Regions from separate parts of the Halobacteroides halobius DSM 5150 genome, predicted to be linked through region 1. Evidence: riboswitches for the same ligand, from Rfam matches in the RefSeq annotation. Region 1 holds a riboswitch; the other holds the start of a gene.
What was found. A riboswitch is a leader RNA that binds a small molecule or an ion and turns the genes downstream of it on or off. The one in region 1 is predicted to bind ZMP and ZTP.
Positions count from the first base shown of each region.

Region 2: another riboswitch for ZMP and ZTP. It lies ahead of pflB (formate C-acetyltransferase); the one in region 1 lies ahead of HALHA_RS00685 (formate--tetrahydrofolate ligase).

Region 1 is NC_019978.1:138,721-142,156, reverse strand. Features, by position in the region: gene panB (3-methyl-2-oxobutanoate hydroxymethyltransferase) at 1-229, opposite strand, end outside; gene HALHA_RS00685 (formate--tetrahydrofolate ligase) at 424-2,091, opposite strand; ZMP/ZTP riboswitch at 2,209-2,294, opposite strand; gene ftsH (ATP-dependent zinc metalloprotease FtsH) at 2,311-3,436, opposite strand, start outside.
Region 2 is NC_019978.1:2,613,677-2,617,112, forward strand. Features, by position in the region: gene pflB (formate C-acetyltransferase) at 33-2,255, opposite strand; ZMP/ZTP riboswitch at 2,458-2,544, opposite strand; gene HALHA_RS12710 (adenylosuccinate synthase) at 2,601-3,436, opposite strand, start outside.

The sequences.
Region 1 (3,436 bases):
CACCTCTAGTTACTGCTTTACTATGATGAATCATATCCTCAACTGTCACTACTAATGTATCTTCATAGCCTAAGACTACCATTCCTACTGAATCCCCAACTAAAATTACATCAATCCCAGCTTTATCTATAGCTTTAGCCATTGGATAATCATAAGCAGTTAACATTGTAATTTTCTTCCCAGCATCTTTTTTCTGCTGTAGAGTTTTAATTGTCACTTGACCACTCATCTTTTCACCTCCAGTAAAATTCCTTACACAAAGAAAAAACTCCTAACCTAGACAGGAAAGGAGTTATCTATAGATATAGATAGGCATAGTTGGCCCACTACATAAGCTATTCCCCGTCTCAGTCTATTAATAGATCCAAGCGGATATTATTCAATTTCATTTCATTATACTAGTTAAAATTTAAAATTGCAAATTTAAAATAAACCTGTAATCTTTCCCTCAGCATTAATATCAATATCTTCAGCTGAAGGCTCTTTTGGCAAACCAGGCATTGTTAATACATCACCAGTCAGTGCTACTAAAAAGCCTGCACCAGCGGAGACTTTAATTTCTCTTACAGTTAATTCAAAACCTTCTGGTCGCCCCTTTAAAGATGGGTCATCAGATAATGAAGCTGGAGTCTTAGCCATACAGATTGGTAAATTAGCAAAACCATTTTCAGCTAATTGCTTAATATTCTTTTTTGCCTGCGCTGTAAAGTTAACCTTCGCTGCACCATAAACTTCTGTAGCTATCCTTTCTATCTTTTCCTCAATAGAATCTTCAGTAGAATATAATGGCTTAAATTCACTTGGCTGATCAACTAAATTTAATACCTTCTTAGCTACTTCTACTCCACCAGCTCCTCCTTTCTCCCACACTTGAGAAAGAGCTACTTCCACACCTAACTCTTGACAACGTTTCTTAATTAATTTAATCTCAGCCTCTGTATCATTAGTAAACTCATTAATAGCTACTACCAGAGGAAGATTAAACTTCTGCACATTTTCAATATGCTTCTCTAAATTCTCTAATCCAGCAGATAATGCCTCTAAGTTCTTTTCCTGTAAACTATCTCCATTCGCCCCACCATGCATCTTTAAAGCTCTAACTGTTGCTACTAAAACAACTGCGTCTGGCTTTAAATCAGCAAACCGACACTTAATATTAAAGAACTTCTCTGCTCCTAGGTCAGCTCCAAAACCAGCTTCAGTTACTGTATAATCAGCAGTATGTAAGGCTAAATTAGTAGCCATAATACTATTACAACCATGAGCAATATTAGCAAATGGACCTCCATGAATAAAAGCAGGAGTATTCTCTAATGTTTGAACTAAATTAGGTTTAAGAGCATCTTTTAATAAAGCAGCCATTGCTCCTGCTACTTCTAATTCTTTAGCTTTTACTGGTTGGCCCTCATAAGTATAGCCAATAATTATTTCACCTAATCTACTTTTTAAATCAATTATATCTTCAGCTAAACATAAAATCGCCATTACTTCTGAAGCAACAGTAATCATATACCCATCCTCACGCGTTTGACCATTTTTAGCTCCTAACCCTACAACAATCTCTCTTAAAGCTCGGTCATTCATATCTACAACCCGCTTGAAAATAATTTGATTCGGATCTAAGTTAAGTTCATTTCCTTGCTTAATATGATTATCAATTGTGGCTGCTAATAAATTGTGTGCTATGCCAATAGCATGAATATCTCCCGTGAAATGAAGATTTATATCCTCCATTGGCACAACCTGTGAGTAACCTCCACCAGCAGCTCCTCCTTTAATCCCCATACAAGGTCCTAAAGAAGGTTCACGTAAAGCAACTGCTGCATTTTCTCCTAGTTTGTTTAAAGCCTGACCTAATCCTACAGTTGTAGTTGATTTTCCTTCCCCAGCCGGTGTAGGTGTAATAGCAGTAGTTAAAATTAACTTACCAGGATCATTTTCTTCTAATACTTGCTTATAAGTATCTAATTTAATCTTTGCCTTATATTTACCATACCTCTCAATATCATTTGCACCTAACCCCAACTTCTTTGCAATCTTATCAATTGGTTCCATTTCTGTTGTCTGAGCAATTTCAATATCACTTTTCATCTCAATCCCTCCCAAATTTAGTTTAAGCCCTTCAGTAAAAATTATACTCAATCAATTTTAAACTGTAAACATTCTTACTTTAAATATAAAAAACCGCCTGAACAGATAGCAATTATAACTATCTGCCCAGACGGTCGGCAATTCTCCTTATTATGCTCCTTGATGGTTAATCCCATCCTAATCCGTCAGTCACATAATAAGCATCTATTGGATTATTAATTACTGATCATCTTCTTCTAAATCATTAGCTTCTTCATCATAAAAACCAGGCTTATATTCAATAATAATCTCTTTAATATCTTCTTTTTCTAAAGTTTCTTTTTCCTTTAAAGCAGCTACCATATCTTCTACTATTTCACTATTCTCACTTAAAATTTCCTCAGCTTTTTGATAACAACTTTCTACTAATTTTTTAATTTCTTTATCAATCTCAGCTGCAACTTCTTCACTATAGTTACGGCTTCTAGAGAGATCTCTACCTAAAAAGACTTGATCATTTTGTTTCTGTCCTAAAGTCAACGGGCCAAGCTTTTCACTCATTCCATAATCAGTCACCATTCTACGAACTATTTTAGTAGCTCGCTCTAAATCATTTTGCGCTCCGGTACTGATATCATCTAAAAAGATCTCTTCAGCTACTCTTCCTCCTAATAAAGAAGAGACTTTATGTTGTAACTCAGTTTTAGTAACAAAGCTTTTATCCTCTTCAGGTAGATTAATAGTAAAACCACCAGCTCTACCACGAGGAATAATAGTTACCTTATGAGTTGGGTCAGCTTCTGCTAATAATTCTCCTAATAAAGCATGACCTGTCTCGTGATAAGAAACAATATCCTTTTCTTTATCACTAATTACTCTACTCTTACGCTTTGGCCCGGCAATAACTCTATCAATAGAGTCATCGAACTCAAGCATACTAATTTCTTCTTTATCACGACGAGCCGCTAAAATAGCAGCTTCATTAGCTAAATTCTCTAAATCAGCTCCAGTGAAACCAGGAGTCCTGCGAGCTAATACTTCTAAATCTACATCATCAGTTATAGGTTTATCTTCAACATGGATCTCTAAAATACCTTTTCTAGCTTTATAATCTGGTTTTCCAACCGGAATCTGTCTATCAAAACGGCCTGGTCTTAATAAAGCTTTATCCAGTACATCAGGACGATTAGTAGCCCCCATAACAATAATACCTTCATTAGGCTCAAAACCATCCATTTCAACTAATAACTGGTTTAAAGTTTGCTCACGTTCATCATTACCTCCACCAACACCAGCACCACGTTGGCGACCTACAGCATCTAATTCATCAATAAAGACAATACAAGGAGCATTTTCTTTTCCTTGT
Region 2 (3,436 bases), 170 kb from region 1:
TCTTTAGTGTAACTAATTCGACTTTCGCTAAGTTACATATTCTTATGGAAGGTTCTAGCTATAACTTCCTGCTGCTGTTCTGGCGTTAATCGAATAAAGTTAACAGCATAACCAGAAACTCTAATTGTTAATTGTGGATATTTCTCTGGATGCTCAACAGCGTCTTCTAATGTCTCTCTTTGGAATACATTAACATTTAAGTGATGTGCTCCCTGAGCAAAATAACCATCTAAAATAGAAGTCATATTATTAACTTGCTTAGATTCATCTGCACCTAATGCTTTAGGAACAATAGAGAAAGTATTAGAGATACCATCCTGGCAATAATCATAAGGTAGTTTAGCTACAGAATTTAATGAAGCTATAGCACCTGAATTATCACGCCCATGCATTGGATTAGCACCAGGAGCAAATGGTTCACCAGCTTTTCTTCCATCTGGAGTAGCACCAGTCTTTTTACCATATACAACATTAGAAGTAATTGTTAGAATAGACATTGAGTGTTTAGCATCTCTATATAAATCGTGTTCCTTTAATTTAGTCATAAACCTTTTTACTACATCAACTGCTAATTCATCAACTCTATCATCATCATTTCCGTATTTAGGAAAATCTCCTTCGATTTCAAAATCCACTATAATTCCATCATCATTCTTAATTGGTTTAACAGTTGCATATTTAATAGCACTTAAAGAGTCAGCAATAATTGATAATCCTGCTACCCCAAAGCCCATAATTCTATCTACATCTGTATCATGAAGGGCCATCTGTACCCGCTCATAAGCATACTTATCATGCATATAGTGAATAATATTTAAAGCATCCACATACTTTTCTACTAACCAATCTAAGAACATATCAAATTTATTCATTACTTCTTCAAACTCTAATACGTCTTTTTCATAAGGAGCAAACTCTGGGCCAACCTGCACACCAGTTTTTTCATCTCGTCCACCATTTAAAGAATAAAGTAAAGTCTTTGGAAGGTTACATCTAGCTCCAAAATACTGCATTTCTTTACCAGTTTTCATAGCAGATACACAGCAAGCAATTGAGTAATCATCACCAAAGTTCTCCCGCATTAAATCATCATTTTCATACTGAATAGAACTTGTATCTTTAGAAACCTTAGTACAGAAGTTTTTAAAGCCTTCTGGTAGATTTTCAGACCATAAAACAGTTAGGTTAGGTTCTGGAGCTGGTCCTAAATTATATAACGTATTTAAGATTCTAAAGCTTGTCTTAGATACTAAGGGTCTTCCATCAATTCCCATGCCACCAACTACAATAGTAATCCATAGTGGATCACCACTAAATAGTTCATTATACGCAGGAGTTCTTAATTGTCGCGCCATTCTTAACTTAATTACAAAATCATCAATTAACTCTTGTGCTTCTTCTTCTGTTAATTTACCTGCTTTAATATCTTGTTCAATATAAATATCAAAGAATTCAGCTACCCGACCAAAAGACATTGCTGCTCCATTATTCTCTTGAATAGAAGCTAAATATCCCATATAAGTCCACTGGATAGCTTCCTGAGCATTTTGGGCTGGACGGGATAGATCTAAATTATAAGTTGCACCTAACTCTTTTAGCTTCTTTAAAGCTTTAATCTGTTCACTTACTTCCTCACGTAATCGAATATGATCTTCTGTCATTCGTGTAGGTAAATGAGTAACATCCTGCTTCTTATCTTCAATTAAACGATCAATACCATATAAAGCAATCCGACGATAATCACCAATAATTCTACCTCGCCCATAAGCATCAGGTAACCCAGTAATTACGCCAGAACGACGAATCTCTCTTAATTCTGGTGTGTAAGCATCATAAACACCATCATTATGAGTCTTTCTATACTTAGTAAAAATTTCATCAATTTCTTCATCAACTTCATATCCATATGCTTCAGCAGCTTGACGAGCCATTCTAATACCACCATAAGTGTTTAATGTTCTCTTTAATGGCTCATCTGATTGTAATCCAACAACTTTTTCTAAACTTTTATCAATATATCCAGCATCATAAGCATCTATATCAGAAACAGTTTCAGTATCTACATCTAATACACCATCATTCTCAATCTCTTCCCATAATAACTCACTACATTCATTCCATAACTTCTCAGTTCTATTAGTTGGCCCTGCTAAGAAAGAATCATCTCCTCGATAAGGAGTATAATTTTGTTGCACAAAATCCCTTACCTCAATCTCCTCTTCCCATTTACCAGATTTAAATTTCTGTTTAGCCATTTTAGCCCCTCCTTATTAAAGTTAAAATATATCTTATAGGCTTTTTAATTGAAATTAATAATCTTTCTTATTTCTTTATCGTGTAATTAATGATACCACACTAACTTATTTTAAGTCAATCAAATCAGCCGCTTATTGAAAACATAAAATTTTCATACTATTAGAAATAGTACTGCAAAAAATAAACCCGCCTGGATGATAGTACTATCATCCAGGCGGGCGATTTATTATTAGGATTATACTTCCCCATGGTTAATTCCATGTTTGTCCGCCAGTCGTATAATCCTTTCTATTTTATTTTGTATCTTAATCTTAACAAATAACAAAGAAAGTGTCAATCAATTTTTATACTAACTGGTCTAGTATCATTGTTTCCGAGCGCTTAGGGCCAACAGATAAAATTGATAGCTCAACCCCTGTCAACTCACAAATTCGATCTATATACTTTTTAGCATTCTGTGGTAGTTTATCATATTCTTTAATCTGAGAAGTATCTTCTTGCCACCCAGATAAAGTTTCATAAACTGGTTTACATTCCTTTAGAATTTCTTCATTAGTCGGAAACTCTGTTAAAAGTTCCCCTTGATACTTATAGCCAGTACAGATTTTAACTTCCTCTAGTTCATCTAATACATCTAGTTTAGTGACTGCTAGACTAGTTAATCCATTTACTCGCGCAGCATACTTAACAATCACTGCATCAAACCAACCACACCTTCTAGGTCTACCTGTTGTTGTTCCAAACTCATGTCCTTTATCTCTTAAATGCTCACCAATCTCCTCTGTTAATTCAGCAGGAAATGGGCCCTCACCAACTCGTGTAGTATAAGCCTTAACAATACCTAAAATATTATTTATCTTAGTTGGGCCAACTCCTACACCATTACAAACCCCACCAGCTGTTGGATTAGAAGAAGTAACATAAGGGTAAGTACCATGATCTATATCTAATAAAGTCCCTTGTGCTCCCTCAAATAACACATTTTTACCTGCTTCTATCTCCTGATTAACCAATAAAGAAGTATCAGTCACAAAACCTTTAATCTGCTTTGCATAATCTAAATACTCCGCAATAATCTCCTCTGCATCTAAAGTATCCAAACCATAAACATTATTTAATACTAAATTCTTCAATTCGACTGCTTCGTTTACTTTAGTAGCAAATCTATCTTCATCCAATA